4 regions of the Dechloromonas aromatica RCB genome follow, and region 2 is predicted to be linked to each of the others. Evidence: riboswitches for the same ligand, from Rfam matches in the RefSeq annotation. Region 2 holds a riboswitch; each other region holds the start of a gene.

Region 1 (3,682 bases), 630 kb from region 2:
TACCTCCATGCCGGCACCCGCCTGGAAAATGGCCTGGCGATCCGCTTCACCGGCAACTGGGCGCAAACCAACGGATATCGCAGCGAATGGGTTACTGGCAGTCGACCAACGGGCTCCAGAGGCGCTATTCCGACCAGCACGGAGCTCGGCGCCGGCACCTATTTGCTTGGCCAAAAGGGCGACAACACCTGGCAGGAACACGGCGCCTCGCTGAAGCTGGAACAGCGCGTCAGCACCGACACCTCCTGGCGTGCTGGCTGGCTGCTGCAGGACTACCACTATGGTTACGCCGCCCCGGAATCCTTCGTGCGTAGCAATGCCACCGGCGCCCCAATCTACAACGTTTCCTTCGCCGGTGGCGACAGCAACTACACCCGCCAGCTGTTCCATGCCGGCTTCGACACCAAGCTGGGGATCGGCCAATTGAACGTGCTGGCCAGCCATACTGCCGTGACGACCAATTCGTACATCATAGCAACGACCGGCAGCACAGCCTTTGGCGGCCCAGGCCGGATCAGCGACAGCCCATCGGAATCGACAGCATTCGACACCTACTGGAATGCCTCGCTCGGCGCCCATGACCTGACCGTCGGCTACGCCTACCGCCAGGACTCGGCCGACGCCAAGGATTACACCCTGAGCAACTGGGGCAATCCTGAATCCAAGACCGCGCTGTACTCGACTGCCTCCGGCAAGATGTACCTGCATGGCGCCTACCTTCAGGACAACTGGCAGCTTGCGCCAAGCCTGACCGTGCAGGGCGGCCTGCGCTACGACCACTGGCTCAACGCCAACGGCCAGAGCAGCGACCCGACGGGCAGCTACAGCTACGCCGAGAGAACTGCAGCCGCCTGGAGCCCGAAGCTCGGCGCCTCGTGGCGCGTGACCGATGCCTTCACGCTGCGCACCTCGGCCGGCAAGGCTTTCCATGCTCCAACGGTCTATGACCTATACCGCAGTTCGTTCAGCAGCTACCTCATTAGTGCCAACCCAGCGCTAACCCCCGAAACCGTCAAATCCTGGGAAGTGGGCAGCGACTGGCGCGCCTGGAACGGCGGCGAAATCAGGGCCACCTATTTCCACAACGAAATCGACGACCTGATCTACCTTGGTCCCAAGCAGACCGGCCCGGGCAACATCGTGGTTCGCAAACGCATCAACGCCGGCAAAGCCCGGACGAACGGTGTCACGCTCAGCGCCACCCACCATTTCGATGCCGACAACCGGGTCTTCGCCAACCTGACCTATACGCACAGCGAAATGCTGGAAAACAGCGCGTCGCCGTCGTCGGTCGGCAAGCGCCTGACCGGCCTGCCGGAAAAGCAGGCCAGCATCGGCTTCGAAACCCGCCGTGGCGACTGGCTGCTGTCCACCAGTGGCCGCTACGCCAGCAAGCAGTACGCCGACGACACCAATGCCGATACCGCTGCTGCTGTTTACAAAGCCTACGATGCTTATTTCGTGGTCGACAGCAAACTGAGCTATCGCTTCAACAAGAGCCTCAATGCCTCGTTGGCCGTCAGCAACCTGTTCGACCGGAATTATTTCTCCTATTACGCCGCTCCCGGACGAGCCTGGTTCGCCTCGCTGGCCTACAGCTACTAGGCAATGCAGCTATCTCGCTGTTATTAAAGTATTCCGCCATGTAAAATGGCGGCCGTCTCAGGTGCTGCGTACGGATTATCCAAGCGCAGTTAAACGGGAAAGCGGTGCGTCTCCAACGAGACCATGCCGCTGCTGCCCCCGCAACGGTAAGCAAGTGCGGACGTATCACAAGGCCACTGGGTGACCACCTGGGAAGGCGATACGTCAAGACTTGTGAGCCCGGATACCGGCCTGGAACACCCATTGGAAGTGCCACGGGGTGGTGGTGCCGGTTTCTCGACCAGCTGCCTCCCGCGCTTCCGTCTCAACGCATTCCGGCAGCGGGGACGTCTGCCGGGAAAGGAAAGCTCCGTGAAGCCGCAATATCTCGTTTTCTCCCTGCCCTTGTGCATTTCGAGCGTTTTCGCCCATGACGCCGCAGAAATGCCGGCGGTCGTCGTTTCGGCAACCCGCTTCGAGCAAATCGACTCCCGCCTGCCAGCCAATATCACCGTGATCTCTGCGCAGGATATTCGTCAGAGCCCGGCCAGCAATTTGCCCGACCTTCTGAAAACCCAGGCAGGTATCGGTGTCAGCGCACTTTATGGCAGCTTCGGCATCGATGCCAGCGTCGATCTGCGCGGCTTCGGCCCAGCCACTGCGTCGTTGAACACACTTATCTTGCTCGATGGTCAGCGCCTCAACCCCGCGGCTATGGAGTCGGTCAACTGGTCGTTGATCCCCTTGAACAACATCGAGAGAATCGAAATCATGCGCGGCTCGGGTACCGTGCTCTACGGTGACGGCGCCAGCGGCGGGGTGGTCAATATCATCACCAAGAAAGCGACAGGTTCGCAGCAGAATATTACGCTCGGCGCCGGCAGCAACGGGCTGCTCACCACCGATGCGCAACTGTCCGCTCGCGGTGAAAGCGCTCACATCAACCTGGCTGGACACTTCGCCGACACCAATGGCTGGCGCCAGAACTCGGCCGCCACCCAGACTTCGCTGGCCGGCCGAGTCGGCATTGATGGCAGCAGCGCCAAGGGTTTCGTCGACTTTTCCGGCTTCGATGAAAGCGCCAGGCTGCCGGGTGCTCTCTCGCAAGCCGACTACGATCAGCGCCCGCGCTACTCGAAAACACCACAGGATCACCAGCATCGCGACGGCTTCCGGATTCGCCCGGGCGTTGAAGCCGAAATCGCCCAGAATCTGTTGTTCAATGCCGAGTTTTCCTTCGACCAAGATAACTACGACTCGTACTCCGGCGTCTATCGCTCCACTTACGAGCGGGAGAAAGAGCACTGGTCCTTCACGCCTCGCCTGCGCTGGGCGCATGGCCTGCCCAGCCTGGCCGCCAGCGAGACCGTGATCGGTTTCGATCAGTACCACGGCGACTGGCGCTCAGTCAGCAACAGCGCACTGTTTGGCATTTCCCGCGCCCGCGCCGAGCAGGACAGCCAGGCCCTGTACCTGCAGAACCTGACCCACTTCGATGAGCACTGGGGCCTGATGCTCGGCGCCCGTTCGCAGCGCATGTGGCAAAGCGCCGCCGACAGTTCGATTCAGGGCGAAACCCAGCGCACGAAGAACGCCGGAGAAATCGGCCTGACGTATGCCGGCAGTCACTGGCAGGTCTATGGCAAGGTAGGCACCACCTTCCGTTTCGCCAATACCGACGAGCTGTTCGGTTACGACATCATGTCCGGAAACTCCGTGTTTTCCGCCAACCTGCGCCCCCAACACGGCACCATCAAGGAAATCGGCGCCTCTGCCCGCCGGGGTGACATATCGGTCAAAGCCGCGGCCTTCGACATGAAGCTGACGGATGAAATCCTGTTCGACAGCAATTTGTACACCAACATCAACACCGACCCGACCCAGCGCCGGGGCATCGAACTGGAAGCGCAATGGCAGGCCACCTCGAGCCTCGCCTTGCGCGGCAGCTATACCTATCTGGACGCGACCTACCGCAGCGGCTCGTTCACTGGCAAACAGATCCCGATGGTCGCCGAAAACAAGGGCGCCCTGGCGCTACAGTGGAATGCCCAGCAATTCGGCCAGTACAGCGCGACAGTCAATTACGTCGGAGAACGCT
Region 2 (3,682 bases):
CGCGAAGTCGGCAAGCTGCTCGCCTACCTGAAAGAACCGGAACCGCCCAAGGGGCTGAAGGATGCCTGGGACAAGCTGCCGATCCTGAAGCAGGTGCTCAACATGGCGCCGAAGAAGGTGTCGAACGCGCCGTGTCAGGAGATTGTCTGGGAGGGTAAGGATGTCGATCTGTCGCGCCTGCCGATCCAGCACTGCTGGCCGGGCGACATCGCGCCGCTGATCACCTGGGGCCTGGTGGTCACCAAGGGGCCGCACAAGAACCGGCAGAACCTCGGCATCTATCGCCAGCAGGTGCTCGGCCCGAACAAGGTGATCATGCGCTGGCTGGCGCATCGCGGCGGGGCGCTCGATTTTCGCGAGTTCCAGCTGGCTAATCCCGGTCAGCCTTTCCCGGTGGCGGTGGTGCTCGGCTGCGACCCGGCGACCATCCTCGGTGCTGTGACGCCGGTGCCCGATTCGCTGTCGGAATACCAGTTCGCCGGCCTGCTGCGCGGTGGCAAGACCGAGCTGACGCAATGCATTGGTTCCGGGTTGCAGGTGCCCGCTTCGGCCGAGATCGTTCTGGAAGGCGTCATTCACCCCGGCGAGATGGCGCTTGAAGGGCCGTACGGCGACCACACCGGCTATTACAACGAGCAGGCCGAATTCCCGGTGTTCACCATCGATCGCATCACCATGCGCAAGAACCCCATCTACCACAGCACCTACACCGGCAAGCCGCCCGACGAGCCAGCGGTTTTGGGGGTCGCGCTCAATGAAGTCTTCGTACCGCTGCTCCAGAAGCAGTATCCGGAAATCGTCGATTTCTACCTGCCACCGGAAGGCTGCTCGTACCGGATGGCCATTGTCAGTATCAAGAAGGCTTACCCCGGCCACGCCAAGCGCATCATGTTCGGCATCTGGAGCTTCCTGCGCCAGTTCATGTACACCAAGACGATCATCGTGGTGGACGACGACATCGACATCCGCGACTGGAAGGAAGTGATCTGGGCAATGACGACGCGCATGGACGCGACGCGCGACACGACGCTGGTCGACAACACACCGATCGATTACCTCGACTTCGCCAGTCCGGTCGCCGGCCTCGGTTCCAAGATGGGACTGGACGCGACCAACAAGTGGCCGGGCGAAACGACCCGCGAGTGGGGTCGGCCCATCGTCATGGATGCCGATGTCAAGAAACGCGTCGACACAATGTGGCAGGAACTAGGCATTTAGGATGAATTGACCCACGACTCGCCGGCCTGAGAGAATCGGCGCTCCTGTTGGAATCGAAATACGGAACACGGTGCGAATCCGTGGCGGGCCCGCCGCTGTAACCGGGGACGAAGACTGCATGGTCGCTAGACCAGCCACTTGCGAGCTTGACTCCGCAGGGAAGGCGCAGCGCTTCGGCTGATCCGGAAGCCAGAAGACGAATCGATTCCTGACTGGAGCCAAGGCAAGGGCTCCGGCTGAGTACATGCAACCCGCGTGTACTCAGCCGGGGCCTTTTTTGTTTTTGTCTTCCCGAGGAGTGGAAAATGCCCAAGATCGTTTCTCAAGTCGCGTCCAATACCGTTGAAACCCAGCCGACCGCTGCCCAGCATGCGCAGCCGGTGGCCCCGACCATCGCCATCCGCAAGAGCTGCAACCCGGACGGCATCGGCCTCTCGCACTATGTGCTGATGGATCGGAAGGCGGCCAAGTGATCGCAGCAATCGCCGAGCGTGCCGCCCGCGGCACGCTTTTCCAAGCGCTCGATATCGGCCACCCGCTCTATGCCGCAGTCACTGATCCACAGACGGCCTTCTGGGCGCTGGTCGACAAGACCCGTATTCACGAAGCTGGCCGCGATCCGGCCCTGCTCGCCGCCTATGGCGCCATGGCCGAACTGTTTTCGCGGGAACTGCACGCCCTCCGTTTCGGCCTGAAGCCTTCCGGCGTCTATCTCAACCCGACCGAGCGCTGCAATCTCAATTGCACCTACTGCTATCTGCCCGATAGCCAGCGCAGCAGCGGCAGCCACATGCCGGTCGAGACGCTGCTCGCTTCGCTGGGCAAGCTGCGCGACTATTTCCGTTCGGTGATGCCGGCCGATCGCAAGCCGCGCGCCATCTTCCACGGCGCCGAGCCGCTGATGAACCAGGCCGCTGTATTCGCGGCGATCGATGCTTTCGCCGACGATTTCGTCTTTGGTCTGCAGACCAATGGCACGCTGCTCGACGATGCGGCGCTCGACTTCCTGACCTCGCGCAATGTCAGCATCGGCCTGTCGCTCGACGGCCCGGTCGCTGGCATTACCGATGCGACCCGCCGGACCTGGGGCGGCAAGAGCGTGCACGACAAAGTGCTGCGAGCCATGGAAAAGCTGCGTGGCTACGGTTCGTGGAGTGTCATCACGACCTGCACGACGGAGAATCTGCCCTACCTGACGCACATGGTCGAGCTGTTCCATGCCAACGAAGTGCCGACCTGCATGCTCAACACCCTGCGTTGCACCTTGCCCGGGGCGCGCGGCGTCAAGCCGGCCGATGGCGACATGGGCAAGGCCTTCTTCGCCGCCCTCGACCGGACCTACGAGCTTTACCAGGAAACGGGGCGCAAGCTGATGGTCGCCAATTTCGCCAATATCCTGATCGGCATCCTGGCCCCGACGGCGCGCCGGCTGATGTGCGACATCTCGCCCTGCGGCGGTGGCCGTGCCTTCTTCGCGCTGGCCGCCGACGGCAGCCTCTACCCGTGCAGCGAGTTCATCGGCCTGCCGCGCTTCAACGGCGGCAGCCTGCTGACTGGCGGGGTCGAGGCGGCGCTGGATTCCGCCGCCTTCCGTGAGGTGACGACGCGCGACGTCGATCGGTTCAGCCCCTGCGGCGATTGCGCGATCCGCCACTTCTGCGGCTCGCCCTGTCCGGCCGAAGCCTTCGAGATGAACGGCGGCATGGACAAGATCGGCGCCTTCTGCGATTTCTACAAGGAGCAGGTCAATTACGCCCTGCGCCTGATCGCCGATGGCAAGGCCGATGACTATCTGTGGGACGGCTGGGACGAGGGAACGGAAACCGTTTTTGTGATGAGTTGAGAAATGCCGGGCGGGCGCTTTAATATGACGCCCTTCTCCTGCTTTCAGGCACCGTCAGCCATGCATTCCCGTCTTGTCATTACCGCCACTGATCTGGCCGATCTCTGCCACGTTGAGGCCTTTCACGACCTGCTCGAGCATTACGCCCGTGATCCGATGGGTGGCGGTGACGGCCTTTCGGACTACGCCAAGGTCCATCTGGTCAGTACCTTGAAGGAAGTTCCGGGCTTTCATGGCGCGCTGGCCTGGCTCGACGGCAAGGCGGTCGGCCTGATCGACTGCTTCGCCGGCTTCTCCACCTTTGCCGCCAGGCCGCTGCTCAACGTCCACGACATCGTGGTGCGCGAAAACTTGCGCGGCCAGGGCATCGGCCAGGCGCTGCTGGCCTGGGCCGAACAACGCGCCCGGCAACTCGGTTGCTGTAAGCTGACGCTGGAGGTGCTTTCCAACAACACGCGGGCAATGGCTTCCTATCGACAGGCCGGATTCGCGCCCTATGTGCTCGACCCGGCAGCCGGCCATGCGCTGCTCATGCAGAAATATCTCCCGGAGGAATAAGCCATGCAGGAACCCGTTCCCGTCGACGATCTCAAGGGCGTGCGCCTTTCTCTGGTGCAATAC
Region 3 (3,682 bases), 300 kb from region 2:
CTTGGCCACTTCGTCGAGCACTTTCTGGGCTTCGGCGTGCTCACCCTGCGCCATGCAGATGCTGGCTTTGAGGTCGGAGGCATCGAAGAAATGCGGCGTGCTGTCTACCACCTTGTCGATTTCGGCGCGGGCTTCGGTCAGGCGGTTCTGCTTGTGCAGGGAGCGGGCAACACCGGCCCTGGCCCAGGGGAATTCGTAATTTTCAAGGATGCTGCGATAGGCCTTTTCAGAGGCCTCGGCGTCGCCGCTGGCGAGCAGCACTTCCGCTTGCTGGCGCTGAATCTCGAAACGATACGGCCGTCCCGTCTCGCTGGTGCGTTGTGCCTCAAGGATGGCCAGCGCTCTGGCGTACTCCTGCTTGCGCTTTTCCTGATAATAAGCAGCGAAGAAATTTTTCTTGGCGATGATCCGATCCAGTCGCAGGACCAGCTTGTCTGGCGAGAACGGCTTGATGATGTAGTCGTCCGGGACCAGTTCGACGGCTGAAACCACCTGCTCGTAGGATTGTTCGCCGGTGACCATCATGAAAATGGTCTCGTCCGGCAGCAGGTTGAAGCGCCGCAACTCCTCCAGCAACTGCTGCCCGGAGCGGCCTTCGCCCAGCACGTAGTCGCAGAGGATGATGTCCGGTGAATTGTTGCGGATGCGATAGATGGCATCCTGATAATTGGAGGCAAATTCGACGGCGAAGGCACCGATGGTCTGGGCGATGGTGCGCAGCGCATCGCGCGCCTGCGGCTGGTCGTCGATGACGAGAAAACGCTTTTTGTTGTATTCGCTCATCAGGGCAGGCGCAATTCAAAACGGGCGCCGCCGAGGCTGCTGCCGTTGCTTAAGTGCAGGCTGCCCTGTTGCCCCTTGCGGGCGTGTAGCGCGGCCAGTCGGTCGGCGACCATCAGGCCGGTGCCGTGCGTCGGGGGCAGCGTGGCAAAACCGGGGCCGTCGTCCTCGACGCTGAGGACGAGCCAGCCGCCATCTTCCCTGGCGCTGAGGCTGATCCGGCTGCGGGCAAAGCGTCCGGCGTTTTGCACGGCATTGTTCAGCATGTCAGTGACCAGGTCGCGATCCAGCGGCCATTCGTCGAACACCTGGCAATCGACCGTCAAGGCGATATCCTGGCCGGCTAGATGGCTTTTCTGGGCAAGTACCACTTCTTCGCAGAGGTCGCCAACGAGCACCGGGGTGACACCCAGTGCGGCGTCGTGGCGAAGAATGCCGTAAGCCGCCAAGGTGCGGGACAGGCGGTTGCCTGCCGCTTCGATGGCGTAACGGGCTTCGCTCATTTTCAGGCCATGTTTTGCTTCGGCGGCGGCAATCAGCGATTCGGCGATGAACAGCTGGTTCTTCGCGTCATGTACGCCTGAAGCCAGGATGTCGAGCAATTTATGCATGTTTAGTCCCCTCCAAAGACATCTTGCGTGTCTATCTGCAACAAGGATACCGATCTTTTTGTCGAGATGCCTGCCTTCGGAGAAATGCATTCCGAATTGGCAGTCCGATCAGCCCGCGGTGGACTTGAGGCTGAGTGGCAGTCCGGCGGCGACCAGCGTGACCTGGTCGCAAACGGCGGCGACGCGCTGGTTCAGGCGTCCCTGTTCATCGGCGAAGAGGCGCGATACCGGATGCATCGGCACGATGCCCCAGCCGACCTCATTGGAAACCAGAATGATGCGGCCGGGCAGCTGCGGCAGCAGTTCGATCAGCGCGCTGGTTTCCGCGCGGAACAGCGGGCAGTCGATGGCTTCGCCTGCTTCAGCCTGTGCCGCGGCCTGGCCGGCGAACAACAGGTTGGACAGCCACAGGGTCAGGCAGTCGACCAGCACGCAGGTATCCGCCGCTGCCAACTCGCGCAGGCAGGCCGCCAGATGCAGTGTTTCTTCGATGCAGCCCCACTCGACCGGCCGGCGTTCGCGATGATGGGCCACGCGGCGGGCCATTTCGCCATCGAGCGCCTGGGCCGTGGCGAGGTAGGTCACCTTCAGTCCGGAGTCGTGGGCGCGTTGTTCGGCCAGCAGGCTCTTGCCCGACCGGGCACCGCCGAGAATCAGTTCTTTCATGGGCGGCATTTTGGGTGAAGGCCGGCCCGGCGGCAACCGGTATAATTTCGCCTTCGACAATACGGAACCCGGTGCGAGTCTGACTCAATTCCGGGGCGGGCCCGCCGCTGTAACCGGGGACCGATGCCGCAACAGCCACTGCAAACGGGGAAACAGACCCGGCGGGAAGGCGCGGCCAAGGGACGATCCGGAAGCCAGAAGACGTGTCGAAACTTCATTTCGAAGCCTGTGGACAGGGTTTCGCGGCAGCGTTGGCCAAACGTTGCCGCGAGGCCCTTTTACTTTTGGAGAATCGGATGCATTCGTTTGAAATTTCTATCCCGGACAGCGGACTTGAAACCGCCCTGCAAAACAAGATCGACCGCAAGACCAAGCCGCTCGGAGCGCTCGGGCTGCTCGAAAAGACCGCCAAAAAAATCGGCCTGGTCCAGCAAACGCTGACCCCGCAACTGAACAATCCGCAAATGCTCGTCTTCGCCGGCGACCATGGCGCAGCCAAGGCCGGTGTATCGGCCTACCCGCAGGACGTAACCTGGCAGATGGTCGAGAACTTCCTGGCCGGCGGCGCCGCGATCAACGTCTTCGCCCGGCAGAACGGCCTCGGCCTGTCGGTTGTCGATGCCGGCGTCGCTCACGATTTCGGCCAGCGCACCGGCTTGATCGATGCCAAGGTCGCGGCTGGCACGGCCAATTACATCGAGCAGGCAGCGATGACGCCTGCCCAGTGCGCGCAGGCAATCCAGAATGGCGCCGCCATCGTCCGCCAGCTGGCAGCAAAGGGCTGCAATGTCGTCGGTTTCGGTGAAATGGGCATCGGCAATACCGCCTCCGCTTCGTTGCTGACGCACTGTCTGACCGGCCTGCCGCTGGCCGAATGTGTCGGTCGCGGCACCGGGCTGGATGATGCCGGCCTGGCCCGCAAGCAGGATCTGCTCGAACAGGCCCTGATCCGCTACCGTAACGCCGGTGGCAACAACGATGCCGGCGCTGTGCTGGCCGAATTCGGCGGCTTTGAAATCGCCACCATGGTTGGCGCCATGCTGGCGGCAGCCGAAGCGAAGATGGTGCTGCTGATCGATGGTTTCATTGTCGGTTCGGCCGCCCTGATCGCTTCCCGTCTGGCGCCAGCGCTGCTCGACTACTGCGTCTTCTGCCACCGTTCCGCCGAGGCCGGCCATCGCACCCAATTGCTCGCCATGGGCGCCGAACCGCTGCTCGACCTCGGGTTGCGCCTTGGCGAAGGCACCGGCGCCGCGCTGGCCTACCCGCTGGTCCAGTCGGCGGTGAGCTTCCTCAACGAGATGGCCAGCTTCGAATCGGCCGGCGTGTCAGATAAAGAATGATCCGCCGCGAGCTCGAGTACTTCTTCGGCGCGATCCGCTTCTTCACGCGGCTGCCGGTGCCCGGCTGGGTCGGGCATTCGGCCGAGGCGCTGAATCACTCGGCTCGATATTTCCCCGCCGTCGGCCTGCTGGTTGGCGGCATCGGGGCGCTGGTCTATTGGCTGGCCCTGTACCTGTGGCCGCAGCCGGTCGCCGTCCTGCTCTCGATGGCAGCCACCATCTACGCCACCGGTGCCTTCCACGAGGACGGCCTTTCCGATACGGTCGACGGCCTCGGCGGTG
Region 4 (3,682 bases), 1.4 Mb from region 2:
GAAGTAGTTGGACCATTCCAGTCCGCTGCGTTGTGAAGCCCCCTTGGGTTCCGTCACGCCTTCGTCGCCAATAAAAACCAGTTCCGAGGCGAGTTCCATCTGCCAGATGGAGAGGCTGCTGCTCCAGCCGGGCAGGGGGACGACACGAATGCCCAGTTCGCTGCCCCTGGCCTTGACGATCAGCGGTAGCGTATCGATTGAGGCGCCGTTCTGCGGGTTGGTTCTCGTCGTTGCGCCACGTGCATCGTTGCTGTGGAAACCGTGCCCCCAGTTGGCATAAAACTCGGTCGGGCCGAGCAAAGCGAAGGGGCCGAAGACGGCACCCAGTTTGGGGCTGGCCTGGTGGGCCGACACATCGCCGCCGTTTTCCATGTTGTTGGCCCCGCCCAACGCAATGACCTCGGCCCGGATCTGGTCGTAGCGTGCACCGATACTGCTCCGCAGCCAGGGCAGCCATTGTGTTTTGATCTCCATGAACAGCCCGCTAGCCGTTTCGGTGATTCTGTCCTCGCGCACGGTATTGGTCCGCTGGCGATTTTCCGTGTTGTAGAGCCCAACGCTGGCGATACGGTCCTGGCGCAGCTGAATCCCCGCCATCAGTTCGCTGTCCTTGCACTGCGGGCCGAGGAACCAGCTATGGCGCAGCTCGCCGCCCCAGACGAGGCGCTCGTCGGCTTGTTCGTGCTGATCGCCGGCCAGACCGCTGATATAACCGGAGGGTGCCGAGAACAGATTGAGGCCGTAGTCGATGACGTATAAATTGGCTCGCGTGGCACCTTTTTCATCGGTTGTAGCCCATTCGCCGGACAGACTGTAACGGTGAGTCTGACCACCGTCGTTTTTGACCAACGTGCCGTAGCGGCCGATTTCACCGCTGCTGATGGCGCGCTCCGGCACGTGCTCGGAGGCCGTCCACTCGGCCTTGTAGAGCATGGCTGTGAGGGCAAAACCGTTGGCCGCTGTGCCGGATGAAAGGCGGAATACCGCATTCTGCTTGCTCAGGTTTTCCGGTTGCTCCCAGGGGCCATTGTTGCCGGCCAGCTCGACGCCGGCGAGCAGGCTGAAACCGTTGAGTTCGCTGCTGCCGGCCGCGAGTAGCCGACGGTAATTGTGCTGGCCCAGGCCAAGTTCCACAAAGGGGGCATTCAGCTTGCGCTGGTAATCGATGCGGGCGCTGCCGCTGGTGGCGAAGTCGCCATCCTCGGCACCATAGACGCCTTTTTTGTATTTGACCGTGCTGACCAGTTCGGGAATCAGGAAATTGAGGTCCATGTAGCCTTGGCCGTGGGCATGGCTGACCATGTTGACCGGCATCCCCATGACCAGTGTCGAGAAGTCGCTGCCATGGTCGAGGTTGAAGCCGCGCAGGAAATACTGGTTGGCCTTGCCATCACCGGAATGCTGGGTGACCACCATGCCCGGTACAACTTCCATGACCTCGGCCGGGCGGAGCAAGGGCCGGTTGGCCAGTTGCCTGGCCGTGACCGTTCCCTCGCTGGCCGCTTCGGCGATACCGATCAAGTCCTTGCTGCCGCTGCTGACGGTGACTTCCTGCAGCGTCGGCAGGCCGGCGGCAATGGCCGGCAAGGCATAAGCCGACAGCAGGGCCAGTGCCAGGGAAGAGAGTCGCCTGACTGGATGGACTGGGGTGCCTGGCTCACTCGCTGGCTGGAGACTGAATCCTGTTTTTGACATCTGAGTCGAACTCCCATGTTCTACCGTCAGCTTGCGGATGACGACAAGGCATGGCGCAGGGCCATGCTTCAACTGCCGCCATCAGCTTCCCCGCAGACGGTCTATTGCATATCGTCGCCACACCGTAGAGCGCAGCGACACCAAGCAACAGGCCGGTCTCCGGGCTGGCAAGTCTTGAAGTGTCGCCTTCCCGGCCCGACCGCGCACGTCCTATGGACGCCACGTGACGAACCAGTGGCTGGTGACCCCATGCCGGGGCACCTTGACACTTCCGCACTCGCTTACCGTTGCGGGGGCAGCCGGGGCATTGTGGTCACTCGTTTTATCGAGTCGCCACGCACCTCGTTCCCGTTTCACCTTTGGCCGTTGAATCAGCCAAAGACACCTGTTGCTGTTTGTCCGGCAAAACGACCGATCTCTGCTGCGCCGGACGGCAGCCATTAATTCAAAGCGGTGCGATTTCTGCACCGGCTGGCGTCATGCCTCGATCTCGTTCGCTTCGCCTTCCGCAGGGACTTCGCTAGCCAGCACGGCAGCGATGTAGTCCTCCGGCAGGCGGTGCTCGATGGCCAGTTCGGCGGCACTCTTGCCGCTCGCCTGAATGCTCGCCATCCAGCCGTTGAGGCCGGTGGACAGCGAGCGGCCAGCCTGTTCGCCGTCGTGGGTATTGCGTTCGCCAGCCTCGACGGCGTACTTGTTCGCATAGCCGCGCGGCGTCACCATCAGGCCATGTTTGATGAAGGTGTTGGAATTGCCGATCAGTACGGTCGACAGCATGCCGATGTCAGCCTCGCCCATCTTTTCCAGCGTCGTGAATTCGATGCGCTGCTTCGGCCGGTAGGCAGATTTGACGATGGCGACTGGGGTTTTCGGATCGCGGTGGCGCAGGAATAGGCGTTGCGCTTCGACGATCTGCTGGGTGCGGCGACCGCTTTTCGGGTTGTACAGCGCAACGACGAAATCGGCATAGGCCACCGCATCGAGCCGGCGGGCGATGGTCGGCCATGGTGTCAGCAGGTCGGACAGGGAAATGGCGCAGAAATCGTGGGTCAGCGGGGCGCCGACCAGCGCGGCGCAGGTGTTCAGCGCCGAAGCGCCGGGGATGATCTCGACTTCAATGTCCGAATCCGGCGTCCACCCGGCCTGGAACAGTACTTCGAAGGTCGGCCCGGCCATGCCGTAAACGCCGGCGTCGCCCGATGAAATCAGGGCCACCTTCTTGCCCTGGCGGGCCCGGTCGAGTGACTCGATGGCCCGGTCGAGTTCCTCGGTCATCGATTTCTTGATGACTTCCTTGCCGACCACGAGATCGGCCACCAAGCGGATATAGGTAACGTAGCCGATGATCGTGTCGGCTTCGGCGATGGCGGCGCGAGCACGAGCGGTCAGGTGGTCGTTGCTGCCCGGGCCGAGGCCGACCAACATGATTTTCCCGGTTTTCGTCTGAGTTTCATTCATTCTGGAATCCTTGCAATGGAGACAGTCGCGTTACGCCCATCCGGGCCGCGCAACTTGTGTTTTTCGATGATCAAATGGGTCTGGTCGGCACGGGCAGCGAGTAGGGCTGCCGCCTCCGAAACCGAAGGGGTGCCGGTATATTTGCGGACCGTTTCCGAGGGGGTGGGGACCTCGACCGCCGCCAGCGCTGCCGCCGGATGGAAATCAATCATCCATCCGTGTTGGGCGGCCACTTCAAGCAGCCCGACCTCATCGGCCTTCAGGTCAATCGACGCGACGCCCGCTACATCGGCTGGCGTGGCATTGGCCGCCGCCAGCGCTTCGCCAATCGCCTGCGCGATGGTGCTCGCTGGCGTGTTCCGGTCGCAACCGAGACCGAGGGTGATTTTCATACGGCTTGCGCCGGGCGATAGACCACCCGTTTGCCGGCCAGGCGGGCAGCCAGCGCATTTGGCATCTCACGATCGCTGATCCACAGCACGGCGGCAAAATGGCTGGGATCGATTTCCTCCAGCCGCTTGAACAAGGT

The links. Region 2 has a riboswitch for cobalamin ahead of cbpA (modified peptide precursor CbpA). Riboswitches for the same ligand answer to the same signal wherever they lie in the genome.
Region 1: linked by a shared signal. The riboswitch ahead of DARO_RS20535 (TonB-dependent receptor) and the one ahead of cbpA (modified peptide precursor CbpA) in region 2 are both predicted to bind cobalamin.
Region 3: linked by a shared signal. The riboswitch ahead of cobT (nicotinate-nucleotide--dimethylbenzimidazole phosphoribosyltransferase) and the one ahead of cbpA (modified peptide precursor CbpA) in region 2 are both predicted to bind cobalamin.
Region 4: linked by a shared signal. The riboswitch ahead of DARO_RS08685 (TonB-dependent receptor domain-containing protein) and the one ahead of cbpA (modified peptide precursor CbpA) in region 2 are both predicted to bind cobalamin.

Annotation. Positions count from the first base shown of each region.
Region 1 is NC_007298.1:4,326,828-4,330,509, forward strand. It holds gene DARO_RS20530 (TonB-dependent receptor) at 1-1,605, shown strand, start outside; cobalamin riboswitch at 1,648-1,854, shown strand; gene DARO_RS20535 (TonB-dependent receptor) at 1,957-3,682, shown strand, end outside.
Region 2 is NC_007298.1:456,662-460,343, forward strand. It holds gene ubiD (4-hydroxy-3-polyprenylbenzoate decarboxylase) at 1-1,218, shown strand, start outside; cobalamin riboswitch at 1,238-1,438, shown strand; gene cbpA (modified peptide precursor CbpA) at 1,524-1,691, shown strand; gene cbpB (peptide-modifying radical SAM enzyme CbpB) at 1,688-3,061, shown strand; gene DARO_RS02175 (GNAT family N-acetyltransferase) at 3,122-3,619, shown strand; gene DARO_RS02180 (membrane protein) at 3,623-3,682, shown strand, end outside.
Region 3 is NC_007298.1:159,857-163,538, forward strand. It holds gene DARO_RS00785 (tetratricopeptide repeat-containing response regulator) at 1-783, opposite strand, end outside; gene DARO_RS00790 (ATP-binding protein) at 783-1,391, opposite strand; gene cobU (bifunctional adenosylcobinamide kinase/adenosylcobinamide-phosphate guanylyltransferase) at 1,500-2,066, opposite strand; cobalamin riboswitch at 2,053-2,282, shown strand; gene cobT (nicotinate-nucleotide--dimethylbenzimidazole phosphoribosyltransferase) at 2,354-3,400, shown strand; gene DARO_RS00805 (adenosylcobinamide-GDP ribazoletransferase) at 3,397-3,682, shown strand, end outside.
Region 4 is NC_007298.1:1,812,391-1,816,072, forward strand. It holds gene DARO_RS08685 (TonB-dependent receptor domain-containing protein) at 1-1,695, opposite strand, end outside; cobalamin riboswitch at 1,829-2,099, opposite strand; gene cobJ (precorrin-3B C(17)-methyltransferase) at 2,173-3,153, opposite strand; gene DARO_RS08695 (cobalamin biosynthesis protein) at 3,150-3,545, opposite strand; gene DARO_RS08700 (cobalamin biosynthesis central domain-containing protein) at 3,542-3,682, opposite strand, start outside.